2 regions of the Microbacterium sp. NPDC090014 genome follow, and region 2 is predicted to be linked to the other one. Evidence: predicted binding sites of a transcription regulator. Region 2 holds the regulator's gene; the other holds the start of a gene.
The links. Region 2 encodes LexA, which represses DNA repair genes until DNA is damaged. Its sites were predicted from a motif close to TCGAACANNTGTTCGA; they were not measured.
Positions count from the first base shown of each region.

Region 1 (7,155 bases), on a different contig from region 2:
CCACCTCGTGCTCGCGACGCAGCGACCCAGCGTCGATGTCGTGACCGGTCTGATCAAGGCGAATGTCCCCTCACGCCTCGCGTTCGCCGTCACGAGCGTCACAGACAGCCGCGTGATCCTCGACAGCCCCGGCGCCGACAAGCTGATCGGACAGGGCGATGCGCTGTTCTCGCCCATGGGGTCGTCCAAGCCGTTCCGACTGCAGGGTGCGTGGGTCGATGAGAAGGAGATCGACGCTGTCGTCAAGCACGTGACGCGTCAGGCCCGTCCGGACTACCGCGCCGACGTCCAGGAAGCGCTGGAGCCCACGAAGAAGAAGGAGGTCGACGAGGACATCGGCGACGATCTCGAGCTTCTTCTCGCCGCTGCCGAACTCATCGTGTCGTCGCAGTTCGGGTCCACGTCGATGCTGCAGCGCAAGCTCCGCGTCGGATTCGCGAAGGCCGGTCGCCTGATGGACCTCCTCGAGTCGCGGGAGATCGTCGGCCCGTCAGAAGGATCCAAGGCGCGCGATGTGCTGGCGACGGCCGAACAGCTGCCCCAGGTCATGGCGAAGCTGCGAGGCGACGACACTCCGCCGAAGCCGCCTGCCCCCTCCTCGGCCGCGACTGCTGCCGGGACGCCGCACGACCCGGTCGAGGCGCAGTTCCAGGGACTTCCTGTGGTCGAGGCTGAAGACGATGGCGACGAAGACGCCTGGGGACTGACGGGACGCGACTGATGGCCATTCCACGGCAGCTTCCCAACGCGATCACGGTCGCGCGCATACCGCTCGCGGTGATCTTCTTCGTCCTCCTGCTGATCGGTGGCACGTTCGGACTCGACGACATCGCTGTCCGCTGGATCGCCGCCGTTCTCTTCATCGTCGCGATCTCAACCGATTGGGTCGATGGCTATCTGGCCCGCCGCTACGAGATCGTCAGCGACTTCGGAAAGCTCTGGGACCCGATCGCCGACAAGCTGCTCACCGGCGCCGGTTTCATCGGTCTCGCGATACTCGGCGAGCTGAACTGGTGGCTGGTGATCATCATCCTCATTCGGGAGTGGGGCATCACGATCCACCGTCTCATGGTGGCGAAGGAGCACGTCGTGGCTGCGGCCTGGATGGGCAAGATCAAGACGGCCGTGCAGGCGGTGGCCTTGTCCTGGGCGCTGCTTCCGTTGCACGTCGTGATCGGGCTGGAGCCGTGGCTGCTCGTGACCGCGATCCTGATGGTGCTCGTGCTGATCCTCACCGTGGCGAGCGGAATCGACTACATCGTCGCGCAGGTACGAGGCGCGCGGCAGCCCTCGTGACATCTGCGTCGGCCGTGCTCGCCGCGCTGGTCGAGCGTGGCTGGACGCTCGGTGTCGCGGAGTCGTTGACGGGCGGTGCTCTCGCTGCCGAGTTCGTCTCCGTGCCGGGGGCGTCGGCCTCCCTCCGCGGAGCGATCGTCGCGTACGCCACTCCGGTGAAGCACACGCTGCTGGGCGTCGACGACGCGCTGCTCGACGCGCACGGTCCCGTGCACCCCGACGTCGCTCTTCAGATGGCGGCGGGGGTGCGCGGTGCGTTGAACGTCGACGGGGCCCCTGCCGACGTCGGTGTCTCGACCACGGGTATCGCGGGGCCGGACTCACCTGACGGTCAGCCGGTCGGCACGGTGCATGTGGCCGTGGTGACGCCGGATTTCTCGGTCACCGAGTTGTTTCGATTCGCCGGTGATCGTGCCGAGGTGCGGGCGCGGGCGGTCGACGCGGCGATCGATATGCTCGCTCGGGTTCTGCGGGAATAGGGGATGGGTGCGCTCCGTTATGTCCTATGTGCTCACACCGAAAGCACAGCGTGCGAAGGTAGATTTTGTGAAGGTCGGTAGGACTAGACTGGCGGTCTCTTCGAGGGACACCTCGAGAAGACGATCTGGGAGGAGGTTCCGATGATTCTTGTACGACAGGAAATCGGCGATGTGCTGAGGGACTTCCGCCTGCAGAAGGGGCGGACGCTCCGGCAGGTTGCAAGCAAGGCTTCTGTGGCGCTGGGCTATCTCAGCGAGGTCGAGCGGGGCCAGAAGGAAGCATCGAGTGAGATTCTCGCCTCGGTGGCTGACGCTCTGGATGTTCCCATCTCGATCATCATGCGAGAGGTCGGCGACCGGATCTCGGTCCTCGAAGGCATTCAGGTCTTCCCTGATGTCGTTCCGGACGACCTCGTGGCTTCTGTCGAGCCCGAGCTGTCGCTCCACTGAACGTCGGACTCTCATAGCCTCTGATGCGACGTAGTGAGTTCCTCCGCGCAGTCGATGCGGAATTCGGCGGTCGCGGGTCATCTCTGATCAGCGACCTCGTTCTGACTCAGCTCGCCGGGCGCACTGCCGACGAAGCGCTGGACGCTGGCGTCGCACCGCGCGAGATCTGGCTGGCGCTGTGCGCCGAGACGGATGTCCCCCTGGAGCGGCGACACGGTGCAGGTCGTCTGGAGCCGCGCAAGCGATGACCCTCTGAGGCGTTCGCGGCGAGGGCCGCGTTCGAGGCGGTTTCGATTTGCGACACGCCGAGACGGCGTGTCGTCGAATATGTGTTCGAAACGGGCGTAGTCTTCTGCACAAGTGGTTCAGAGACGTTTCTCTCCCTGTTTCGCGGTGCTGACGACGCAATGTCGGAGGCTCCTCCTACGGTGAAGAACAAGCCGAAGAGCCATACGCCTTGTCGGAGAGTTCCGCCCAGCCGGGAGGACCGCGACAGCCTACAGGCGGTACCACGCGAGCATAAGGAGCACGGCATGCCATCACCCGCTGACCGCGAGAAGTCCCTCGAGACCGCCCTCGCCCAGATCGATCGTCAGTTCGGAAAGGGCTCGGTCATGAGACTGGGCAGCGACGAGCGTGCGCCTGTCGCCGTCATTCCGACCGGTTCCATCGCTCTCGATGTCGCCCTCGGCGTCGGAGGACTGCCGCGTGGGCGAATCGTCGAGATCTACGGTCCTGAGTCGTCGGGTAAGACGACGCTCACCCTCCACGCGATCGCCAACGCTCAGCGCGCCGGCGGAATCGCTGCCTTCATCGACGCCGAGCACGCGCTCGACCCTGACTACGCCGCGAAGCTCGGTGTCGACATCGACGCCCTTCTCGTCTCGCAACCCGACACGGGTGAGCAGGCGCTCGAGATCGCGGACATGCTCGTCCGCTCCGGGGCCATCGACCTGATCGTCATCGACTCCGTGGCCGCGCTCGTGCCTCGAGCCGAGATCGAGGGCGAGATGGGTGACTCCCACGTGGGTCTGCAGGCTCGTCTGATGTCTCAGGCGCTGCGAAAGCTCACCGGTGGGCTCAACCAGACGAACACCACGATGATCTTCATCAACCAGCTGCGCGAGAAGATCGGTGTCTTCTTCGGCTCGCCGGAGACCACCGCGGGTGGAAAGGCGCTGAAGTTCTACGCGTCCGTCCGAATGGACATCCGCCGAATCGAGACGCTGAAGGACGGCACCGACGCAGTCGGAAACCGTACGAGGGTCAAGGTCGTGAAGAACAAGATGGCTCCGCCGTTCAAGCAGGCTGAGTTCGACATCCTCTACGGCGTCGGCATCTCCCGTGAGGGCAGCCTGATCGACTTCGGTGTGGAGCACGGCATCGTCAAGAAGTCCGGGTCCTGGTACACCTATGACGGTGACCAGCTGGGACAGGGCAAGGAGAACGCGCGAACGTTCCTGCTCAAGAACCCCGACATCGCGCTGGCGATCGAGACCCAGATCAAGCAGAAGCTCGGCATCGGAGGAGCCACCGAGGCACCTGCTGACGAGCTCGCCGAGCGCCGCCCGGCATGATCGTGATGGTTCGCGGTTGTGGCGCAACCGGAGCGAACCATGAGTGATGGCGGGGGCGAGCCTCAGGAGCTCGCCCCCATCATCCCTCTGTTCGGCCGTGATTCCGCGCGGATGAAACCGGTTGATCGAAGCTCTGTCGGGTCCGATGCAGTCACCCCTCGCGCTGCGGAAGACGCAGGCCACGAGGAATCGACGGCGGCAGGAGTCGCATCCACCGGCGACTCGGCTCCAGCTCCACTCGTCGACTCTCGTGGGCCCAGCGAACGGCATCCAGCTCGTGGCGCTGCGGCTCGGTCTGCTCCCCGATTGCGTGCTCTGCAGCCGCACGAAGACTCAGCAGATGAGAGCGGAGCCGATCCGTCGAAGCTGCGTGTCGACGCCGAGGAGCTTCTCGTGCGCAAGCTGAGGGCTCGATCGCTCTCTTTGTCCGAGGCGCGGATGGTGCTCAAGGGCTACGAAGAGAACGGCGTCCGGCTCGACTCCGGATCGATCGACGACGTGATCGACGACTTCTGTCGCCGCGGCTACCTCGATGACGCGGTTCTCGCCGATCAGCTCGTGATGTCGGGAATCGAGCGAAAAGGACAGGGACGGGTCGCTCTGTCGCGAGCGCTCTCGCAGCGGGGGATTCCCCGCGATGTGATCGACGCGGCATTGGGCGACGTTCCCGACGACGACGCGGAGCGTGCACTCGAGTACGCTCGCTCGAAAGCACGATCGATGTCCCGCCTCGACCCGGATACTGCTCTGAGACGCCTCGTCGGTCAGCTATCACGTCGCGGGTACAACGGTTCCATCGCGATGACGGCTGCGAAGACGGCCCTCGCCGAGGGTTCTTCCGGCTCTTCCTCGTCGCGGGTCCGATTCGTCGATTCGGACTGAGGCGGCGGGGGGCGCGCACCTGCCCGGTAGCCGGCCCGGTCAGCGGCAGCGAGGGGGAACCGCTCGTACAATGGGGAGATCATGACTATCCCGCGCAGTGAACCGACGATCATCGCGTCGTCGTCAGCCGCAATCGACCGTGACGGGCGCCAGCGTTCGTACGAGGTCCGCACCTTCGGCTGCCAGATGAACGTCCACGATTCCGAACGTCTCTCGGGCTCGCTCGAAAGTGCGGGATACGTCCGAGCCACGGACGGCGCCGAGGCCGATGTCGTGATCATCAACACGTGCGCAGTTCGCGACAATGCCGCGGGCAAGCTCTACGGGACCCTCGGTCAGCTCGCTTCGGTGAAGCGCCGCAAGGACGGCATGCAGATCGCCGTCGGGGGCTGTCTCGCCCAGATGGACAAGCAAGCCGTTCTCGACAAGGCCCCATGGGTCGACGTGGTCTTCGGCACGCACAACATGGGGTCGCTTCCCGGCCTTCTCGAGAGAGCGCGACACAACGGTGACGCCGAGCTGGAGATCCTCGAGTCGCTCGAGGTGTTTCCCTCGACGCTCCCGACCAAGCGTGACTCTGCGCACAGCGGGTGGGTGTCCATCTCGGTCGGATGCAACAACACGTGCACCTTCTGCATCGTTCCGAGTCTTCGCGGCAAGGAGAAGGACCGCCGTCCGGGTGACATCCTGAACGAGATCCGCCTCCTCGTGGAGGACGGTGCCATCGAGGTCACCCTGCTCGGACAGAACGTCAACTCCTACGGCGTGGAGTTCGGCGATCGCCAGGCATTCGGCAAGCTCCTGCGCGCGGCGGGCGAGATCGAAGGACTCGAGCGCATTCGCTTCACGAGTCCTCACCCGGCTGCGTTCACCGACGACGTGATCGACGCGATGGCTGAGACTCCCACTGTGATGCCGCAGCTTCACATGCCGCTGCAGTCCGGCAGCGATCGCATCCTCAAGTCCATGCGTCGTTCCTATCGCAGTGAGGGGTTCCTCGGAATCCTCGACCGCGTCCGTGATCGCATTCCGCATGCCGCGATCACCACCGACATCATCGTCGGGTTCCCCGGTGAGACCGAGGCGGACTTCGAGGACACGATGCGGGTGGTCGAACAGGCCCGCTTCTCGAGCGCCTTCACCTTCCAGTACTCGATCCGCGAGGGCACACCGGCGGCGACCATGGAAGACCAGGTTCCGAAGGCCGTCGTGCAGGAACGCTACAACCGGCTCATCGCGCTGCAGGAGCGCATCTCGCTCGAAGAGAACCAGAAGCAGATCGGCCGCGAGGTCGAGGTCCTCGTCTCGACGGGCGAGGGCAAGAAGGACGCCGAGACGCATAGGCTGACCGGCCGGGGGGAAGACAATCGCCTCGTGCACTTCGAGGTGACCCCGGGGTCGGCTGTTCCCCGGCCCGGTGACGTCGTCTCGGTGACCATCACCCATGCGGCTCCGTTCCACCTGCTCGCCGATGACCCGACGGGCTCCCCGCTCAAGATCCGTCGCACGCGCGGTGGGGACGCCTGGGATCGCGCCCAGGCGGAATCGTGCGCCGTACCGGCGCCTGCGGCGCCCGACGGCACGCGGGCGGTGTCTCTCGGCCTGCCGACGCTGCGCGTCGGCAGGTGACCGCTGCTCGCGACGAAGCCGGTATCCAAGGAATGACGGGTACGGAGCCGGGCGGCACGCACGATGCGCCGCGGCTCTGGGCGGTCGTCGGCGCGACCGGGACGGGCAAGAGCGATCTCGCGCTCGATCTCGCCGCGGCGCTGCGCCGGCGGGGCAACGCGGCCGAGATCGTGAACGCCGATGCGATGCAGCTCTACCGCGGAATGGACATCGGCACGGCGAAGCTCGCCGCCGCAGACCGACGCGGCATTCCGCACCACCTCTTCGACGTGCGCGAGGTCGACGAGGAAGCGGCGGTCGCCTGGTATCAGCCTCTTGCGCGCTCCGTGATCATCGATATCCAGCGCCGTGGTGCTGACGCGATCCTCGTCGGCGGCTCCGGACTCTATGTCTCCAGCGTCGTCTTCGACTTCGCCTTCCCGCCGCGCGATCCGGTCATCCGCGCTCGGCTCGAACGCGAGCTCGAGGACGAGGGTGCGGGGGCGATGCTCGACCGGCTGAGAGCGCTCGACCCCGCCACGGCGGCGCGCGTCGACCCGCACAACGGGAGACGCGTGATCCGCGCCCTCGAGGTGCTCGAGCAGGGCAGCGCCACGCACGGTGCCGCTCTGCCGGAACAGCCGTCGCTCTGGCACGCGGACACCCGACTGATCGGTCTCCATGTCGAGCGCAGCGTCCTCGTCGAACGGCTCGACGCACGGGTCGAACAGATGTGGCGTGCAGGCCTCGTCGACGAGGTGGCGGGGCTCCGGCGGCAAGGGCTCGAGGATGGCGTCACTGCGCAGCGTGCCATCGGCTACTCCCAGGCTCTGGGGCAGATCGACGGGCGGCTCAGTCAAGAC
Region 1 is NZ_JBIVFS010000001.1:2,064,714-2,071,868, forward strand. It holds gene ACIPV5_RS09700 (DNA translocase FtsK) at 1-721, shown strand, start outside; gene pgsA (CDP-diacylglycerol--glycerol-3-phosphate 3-phosphatidyltransferase) at 721-1,296, shown strand; gene ACIPV5_RS09710 (CinA family protein) at 1,293-1,775, shown strand; gene ACIPV5_RS09715 (helix-turn-helix domain-containing protein) at 1,917-2,225, shown strand; gene ACIPV5_RS09720 (DUF3046 domain-containing protein) at 2,249-2,473, shown strand; gene recA (recombinase RecA) at 2,759-3,802, shown strand; gene ACIPV5_RS09730 (regulatory protein RecX) at 4,109-4,684, shown strand; gene miaB (tRNA (N6-isopentenyl adenosine(37)-C2)-methylthiotransferase MiaB) at 4,766-6,313, shown strand; gene miaA (tRNA (adenosine(37)-N6)-dimethylallyltransferase MiaA) at 6,346-7,155, shown strand, end outside.
Region 1: the regulator LexA is predicted to act here: its motif matches at 2,547-2,562, upstream of recA (recombinase RecA).

Region 2 (7,155 bases):
CAGTGGTCGTCGTCAGCCAGGCGGACCCGAAGGCATCCCCCGCCGAAGTCGCAGACGTCATCGCCGGATATCAGCCGCTCGCGCGCGAAGTCGTCGGCATCCCCTTCGATCGGGAGATGGTCGACGGTCACCTCCGTCTTCGTGCACTTGCGGCGCCGACGCAGCGGTCGTGGCTCTCTGCCGCGGCCGCCGTCGCCCGAGGCTTCTGAGCCGTTCGGCAGAGGACCCGACGGACCGGTCGTCCGAGGTTCGGATCGACGGCGGCTCAGCGGGCTGCCGGCGCGTCAGGACCGAAGGCTGTCGACCCAGTTGCGGAGCAGCTGGATTCCGGCCTCTCCGGACTTCTCGGGATGGAACTGCGTCGCGGAGAGCGGCCCGTTCTCGACCGCGGCGAGGAACGGATCGCCGTAGGTCGACCACGTGAGCACCGGCTGAGGGAACGGCGGGATGACATCGAGCTCCCACGACTGCGCGGCATAGGAGTGCACGAAGTAGAAGCGTTCGTTCTCGATGCCCTTGAACAGCACCGATTCGGCGCCCGGCTCGACCGTGTTCCACCCCATGTGCGGCAGCACCGGCGCGTTGAGCTCCGTGACCGCTCCCGGCCATTCGCCGAGACCCTCGGAATCGTGCCCGCGCTCGACACCGTGCGCGAACAGAACCTGCATGCCGACGCAGATGCCGAGCACCGGGCGCCCGCCTGCGAGCCGGCGATCGATGATCTCGTCACCGCCGTGCGCGTAGAGCGCATCGCGGACGGCCTGGAACGCGCCGACTCCGGGCACCACGAGACCGTCTGCCTCGAGCGCCTCCGTGCGGTCGCGCGTCAGCACCGCATCAGCACCGGCGGCGATGAGCGCCTTGACAGCCGAGTGGACGTTGCCGGATTCGTAGTCGAAGACGGCGACCCGGGGAGCCCTGCTCACAGTGCGCCCTTCGTCGACGGGATGCCGTCGACCAGGGGGTCGAGGGCCTTGGCCTGGCGGAACGCCCGAGCGAATGCCTTGTACTCGGCTTCGGCGATGTGGTGGGGATCGCGGCCCCCGAGAACGCGTACGTGCACCGTGAGTCCCGCGTTGAAGGTGATGGCCTCGAACGTGTGGCGCACGAGCGAACCGGTGAAGTGGCCGCCGATGAGGTGGTGCTCGAAACCGACAGGCTCCCCCGTGTGAACGAGATAGGGACGCCCCGAGATGTCCACGACAGCCTGAGCGAGCGCCTCGTCGAGCGGCACGAGAGCGTCGCCGTATCGCGAGATGCCGGACTTCTCGCCCAGCGCCTCACGGATGGCCTGACCGAGAACGATCGAGATGTCCTCCACGGTGTGGTGTGCGTCGATCTGCGTGTCCCCCGAGGCGCGCACCGTGAGGTCCGTGAGCGAGTGCTTCGCGAAAGCCGTCAGCATGTGATCGAAGAACGGCACCGACGTGTCGATACGGCTCGCACCGGTGCCGTCGAGGTTCAGCTCGAGCTCGACGGTGGACTCCGACGTGCTGCGCACACGCGTGGCGGTGCGCGGGGTCTGGGCGGGGCTGCTCATGAAGCCGATCCTATCGAGGCGAGGACATCGAGGAATGCCGTGGTCTCCGCCTCGGTGCCCGCGGTGACGCGGAGGTGCCCGGGTATCCCGACGTCGCGGATGAGAACACCCTGCTCGTAGAGCTGCTGCCAGACCTTCTGGGGCTCTGCGACACCCCCGAACAGGACGAAGTTCGACCAGGACTCATGCGGGGTGTACCCCAGCGCCTCGAGCGTCGCGGAGATGCGATCCCGCTGCTCGACGATCTCCTCGACCATGCCGAGCATCACGTCGGAGTTGCGCAGAGCGGCGACGGCTGCGGCCTGCGTGAGAGCGCTGAGGTGGTACGGCAGGCGCACGAGCCGCAGAGCGTCGATGAAGGCAGGATCCGCGGCGAGGTACCCCACGCGGGCACCCGCGAAGGCGAAGGCCTTGCTCATCGTGCGGGAGACGGCGAGCCGCGGTCGTCCCTCGAGAAGGGTCAGAGCCGATGCCGCGTCGTGCGGCGCGAACTCCTGGTACGCCTCGTCGACGACGACGATTCCGTTCGACGCCTCGTACACGGCTTCGACGACGTCGAGGTCCAGCGGCGTGCCTGTCGGATTGTTCGGAGAGCACAGCAGGATGACGTCAGGATCGACATCTCGCACCTGCGATGCCGCCTCTTCGGGGGTGATCGTGTAGTCGGGCTGCCTGGTGCCGGCGACCCAGCGCGCTCCGGTGCCCTTCGAGATCAGCGGATACATCGAGTAGGTCGGGGCGAAGCTGAACGCCGTGCGGCCCGGCCCGCCGAACGCCTGCAGAATGTGCTGAAGGACCTCGTTCGACCCGTTGCCCGCCCAGATCTGGGCCGGTTCGAGACCATGACCGAGGTACTCCGCGAACCCTTCCCGGAGCGTGGTGAACTCGCGATCCGGGTAGCGGTTGACATCGCGGAGCGCGACCGCGATGTCGTCCAGGATGTCACTGGCGACCGCGTCGGGAACCGGATGCGTGTTCTCGTTGACGTTGAGTGCGATCGGAAGAGGCGCTTGCGGCGCTCCATAGGGCGTGAGCCCTCGGAGGTCGTCGCGAAGAGGGAGGTCGGCGAGTGATGCAGTCACCCTTCCCATGGTAGGCCGCCTTCGCTACACAGACGCTCGTGGTGACGGAGTGTGAACGCGCTTCCGCGCCGCACCGCTCGATCGAACGGCCCTCACGGCTTCATTCCGAATACTGCGCCGGAATCGCCAGCTCCTGGCCGATCTGCAGCTCGCCGCCGCGCAGCAGGTTCAGACGCGTGATGTCGCCGATCACGTCGCGCGGATCCGCGCCGGGGGCCACGCTCTCGGCGATCGACCACAGCGTGTCGCCGGGCATCACCGTCACCGTCGCGAACGATGCCGTGGCGGTCTGTTCGCCTGAGGCCATCGCACTGCCGCCGCTGAGTGCGGCGAATGCGATCCCGGCTGCGAGCGGCACGGCCGCGACAGCGAGAACGACACGTCGACCGCGCGCCGTCAGCTTGAGCCGCGTCGCCGGACGAGCCGGAAGGACTGCTGCACTGCTGAAGGTGATGGTGCTCATGTCGTGCTCCTCTGCATCTACCGCGTGGGCGGTGAAGTTGGCGTAGCGTTCGCATTCGCGCCTCGGCCGGGAGCCGTGAATGCGAAGCTACGTTCCGAAGTTATCTTCGAATTCGAACATCTGTCAAGCGTTCTTCGAAACAGAAGTCCGGGAATCGGCCGACACGCTCGAACAGATCTTCCACTTCGGCGCGATTCTCGGATACGGTTTCGATGTCAACACCCCACCACGGGCCTCCGACATTCGAACTGAGACGCCGGAATCGCACACCTGAGGAGCACCATGAGCGACATCTCCGCCCCCGACGCCGACGTCCCGCGCACCCGTCGCCGCAAGAGCCTGAGTCCCAAGCAGATGGCGATCCTCGAGGTCATCCAGACGTCGATCAGCCGTCACGGGTACCCGCCGAGCATGAGAGAGATCGGCGACGCCGTGGGCCTCAAGTCGCTGTCCAGCGTGACCCACCAGCTCGGCCAGCTCGAGCTGAGCGGATATCTGCGACGCGACCCCGGCAAGACCCGTGCCATGGAAGTGCTCATCGACCTCCCCGGCACCAGCGGAGAGAATCCCGCCGATGTGGCGACCCCCGTGGGCGATGCGGCGCTCGTGCCGCTCGTCGGCCGCATCGCCGCAGGTGTCCCGATCACCGCCGACCAGCAGGTCGAGGAGATCTTCCCGCTCCCCCGGCAGCTCGTCGGCAAGGGCGACCTGTTCATGCTCAAGGTGTCCGGCGAATCGATGATCGATGCGGCGATCTGCGACGGCGACTGGGTCGTGGTGCGGTCGCAGAGCAGCGCCGAGAACGGCGAGATCGTCGCCGCCATGCTCGACGGCGAGGCGACGGTGAAGGTTCTCCGTCGACGCGACGGCCACACCTGGCTGCTGCCTCGCAACTCCGCATTCGAGCCGATCCTCGGCGACGAGTCCGTCATCCTCGGCAAGATCGTCGCCGTGCTGCGCGCGGTCTGACTCCCCTCCCACCCTGCCGGTGACGGCGGGCGTCGACGCACCATAGGCTCGAACCATGTCGTCGCCGTTCGGTACCTGGACCTCTCCGTTCACCCCCGACCGGATCGCCGCGTCGTCTCCGCGGATCGATGGCAGCGCCTTCGTGGCTGACGAGATCTGGTGGGGTGAGTCGATCCCTGCCGAGGGCGGTCGCCTGACCGTGCGAAGTTCGACGGGTGCCGAGATCCTTCCCGCGCCATGGAGTGCTCGGTCTCGCGTCCACGAGTACGGCGGCGGGGCGTGGACCGCGGATGCCGACGGCACGCTGTACTTCGTCGATGCCAAGGATCAGCGCGTGCACCGCGTGCCCCGCGGCGGTGTCCCCGTTCCTTTGACACCCCCGGGCCCGGCGCACGGCGGTCTGCGTCTGCAGAGCGGCCGCCTGTTCGCCGTGCGGGAGGATCTGTCCGTCTCCCCTCACCGACGCGCCATCGTCGAGATCCCGACCGACGGGTCGGCATCCGACCGGCCTGCGCTGTTGAAGACCCTCGTCGAAGGCGAGTCGTTCTACGCTCATCCGGCACTGTCTCCCGACGGTTCTCGTGCAGCGTGGGTCGAGTGGTCCGGCGATCGGATGCCGTGGCAGCGAGCGTCGTTGGTGATCTCGGACGGCACCGCGCGCACAGAGCTGTCCACTCGCGCCGCGCTGCAGCCCGAGTGGACGGCTGACGACGAGATCGTGTACTCCGACGATCCCTCGGGCCGCTGGGCTCTGCACCGACAGCGTGTCAGCGGAGCCCAGGCGGTCGGCACGGCGGAGCAGATCATCGACGACGACGCCGACACGGGATACGGCCTCTGGGTGCTCGGCAATCGCTGGTACCGCCCGCTCGCCGACGGTCGCGTCGTGGCTGTGCGCACGAACGGTCGCGACCGGGTCGTCGTCATCGACCCCGACGGCAGCGCCCACCGCATTCCCCTCCCCGCAGACGGCCACGTGAGTGTCGACGATGTCGCGGGCTCCCGCGTGCTGCTCTCCGGAAACAGCTCGACGACAGAACCCGGGGTCTGGTGCGTCGACGTCGACACGGGTCGCGTCGAGGCCGTCGCGGGAGCTGCGCCGACCGATCCTGCGTGGATGCCGCCCGCATCCGAGGTCCTGGTCGACGGCTCGCACGGGCCCGTCCATGCCTTCGCGTACCCGCCGACGAATCCCTCGGCCCACGCTCCGGCCGCGGATGACGAGCTCCCGCCCTACATCGTGCTCGTCCACGGCGGCCCGACCGCGCATGTGACCGGCGCGGCGTCCGCCGCCGTCGCGTTCTGGACGAGCCGCGGCATCGGCGTGCTCGACGTCAATTACGGCGGATCGACGGGCTACGGCCGTGCGTACCGCGAACGGCTGGACGGCGGATGGGGCGTGGTCGACGTCGACGACGTGATCGCAGCGGCCCGCGGCCTCGCCGATGCTGGGCTCGCGGATCCCGCCCGCATCGCGATCAGAGGCGGCTCGGCGGGCGGTTGGACAGTGCTCTCGTCGCTGGTGCGGGGAGGGACGTTCGCCGCGGGGATCAGCCGATACGGAGTGGTCGACCTGCAGATGCTGAGCGCGCACTCCCACGACTTCGAGGCGCACTACATCGAGGGGCTGGTGGGTCCGCTGCCCGAGGCGGAGGCACTCTACGTCGCGCGTTCGCCCCTGACACACGCCGACCGGATCGACGTGCCGGTGCTGCTGATGCAGGGTGCGGACGACCGTGTCGTGCCACCGGCACAGTCCGAGGCGATCCGCGATGCGCTGGCGACGAGTGGTGTGGAGCACGAGTACGTGCTGTACCCGGGTGAGGGCCATGGCTTCCGGTCGAGCGAGACGATCATCGACGCCCTCGAGAGGGAGCTCGCTTTCCTCGGACGCGTGTTCGGATTCACGCCCGCGCGCTGATCACTCCCCCACGCGGTTGCGCAGGCGCATCGCGCGCTCGGCTTCGCGGGTGTCCTGACGCTCGCGGAGGGTCTGGCGCTTGTCGAACTCGCGCTTTCCCTTGGCGAGAGCGATCTCGACCTTGGCGCGACCGTCGGAGAAGTACAGCTTCAGCGGGATCAGCGTGTAGCCGCCGGCGGAGACCGCGTGCTGCAGCTTCGCGATCTCCTCACGGTGCAGCAGCAGCTTGCGGACGCGCTTCGCCGAATGGTTGGTCCAGTGGCCCTGCGAGTACTCCGGGATGTGCACCGAGTCGAGAAAGACCTCGTTCCCCTTGACGAACGCATATCCGTCGCTCAGGTTCGCGCGCCCCTGGCGCAGTGACTTCACCTCGGTGCCGGTGAGCACCATCCCCGCCTCGTACGACTTCTCGATGTTGTAGTCGTGACGTGCGCGACGATTGGTCGCGACGACCTTCTCCCCGCGTTCCCTGGGCATGATTCTCTCCTGATCCGCGTCGCGCAATGGTTCCGGTGCCCGTCACGGGCGCACGACAGCCTGTCAGTCTATACCGGCGCGCGGGTCAGGTGCGAAGCCAGCGACGGATCGCGAAACCCGCCGACAGCGCGGCGAGCACGACGCCGATGCCGATCAGCACCGGGACGACGACGGCAGCGTCCTGCATCGACACCCAGGTCGTGATGAACGGCACGCGTCCTCGGAGGTAGCCGTCGACGCCGAAGTGGACGCCGGCGACGACGGCCGCGCTTGCGAGGGCCGAGCCGAGGAAGGCAGCGAAGACGCCCTCCAGGACGAACGGCGTCTGGATGAAGCGGTTGGACGCCCCCACCAGGCGCATGATCCCGATCTCCTTGCGTCTGGCGTACGCGGAGAGCCTGATGGTCGTGCCGATCAAGAGGATGGCGGCGATCAGCATGAGCGCTGCGATACCGACCGCGATGTAGGTCGCGACCGTCAAGGCGGAGAACAGGGGTTCGAGGTACTGGAGCTGATCCTGGACCTGCTCCACCCCCGCGACACCGTTGAACGCCTCGGAGATGACCTGCGACTGGCCGGGATCCTTCATGGTGACGAAGAAGACCTCGAACGCCTGCTCGGGCGAGATCACGCTCGCCTGGTCCTCGCCGAGCTGATCGACGAGCTTGGCGTACGTGTCTTCCTTGGAATCGAAGCTGACCTC
Region 2 is NZ_JBIVFS010000002.1:808,921-816,075, reverse strand. It holds gene ACIPV5_RS17410 (AAA family ATPase) at 1-209, shown strand, start outside; gene hisH (imidazole glycerol phosphate synthase subunit HisH) at 285-926, opposite strand; gene hisB (imidazoleglycerol-phosphate dehydratase HisB) at 923-1,540, opposite strand; gene ACIPV5_RS17395 (histidinol-phosphate transaminase) at 1,537-2,631, opposite strand; gene ACIPV5_RS17390 (LysM peptidoglycan-binding domain-containing protein) at 2,723-3,085, opposite strand; gene lexA (transcriptional repressor LexA) at 3,368-4,054, shown strand; gene ACIPV5_RS17380 (prolyl oligopeptidase family serine peptidase) at 4,110-5,975, shown strand; gene smpB (SsrA-binding protein SmpB) at 5,976-6,452, opposite strand; gene ftsX (permease-like cell division protein FtsX) at 6,538-7,155, opposite strand, start outside.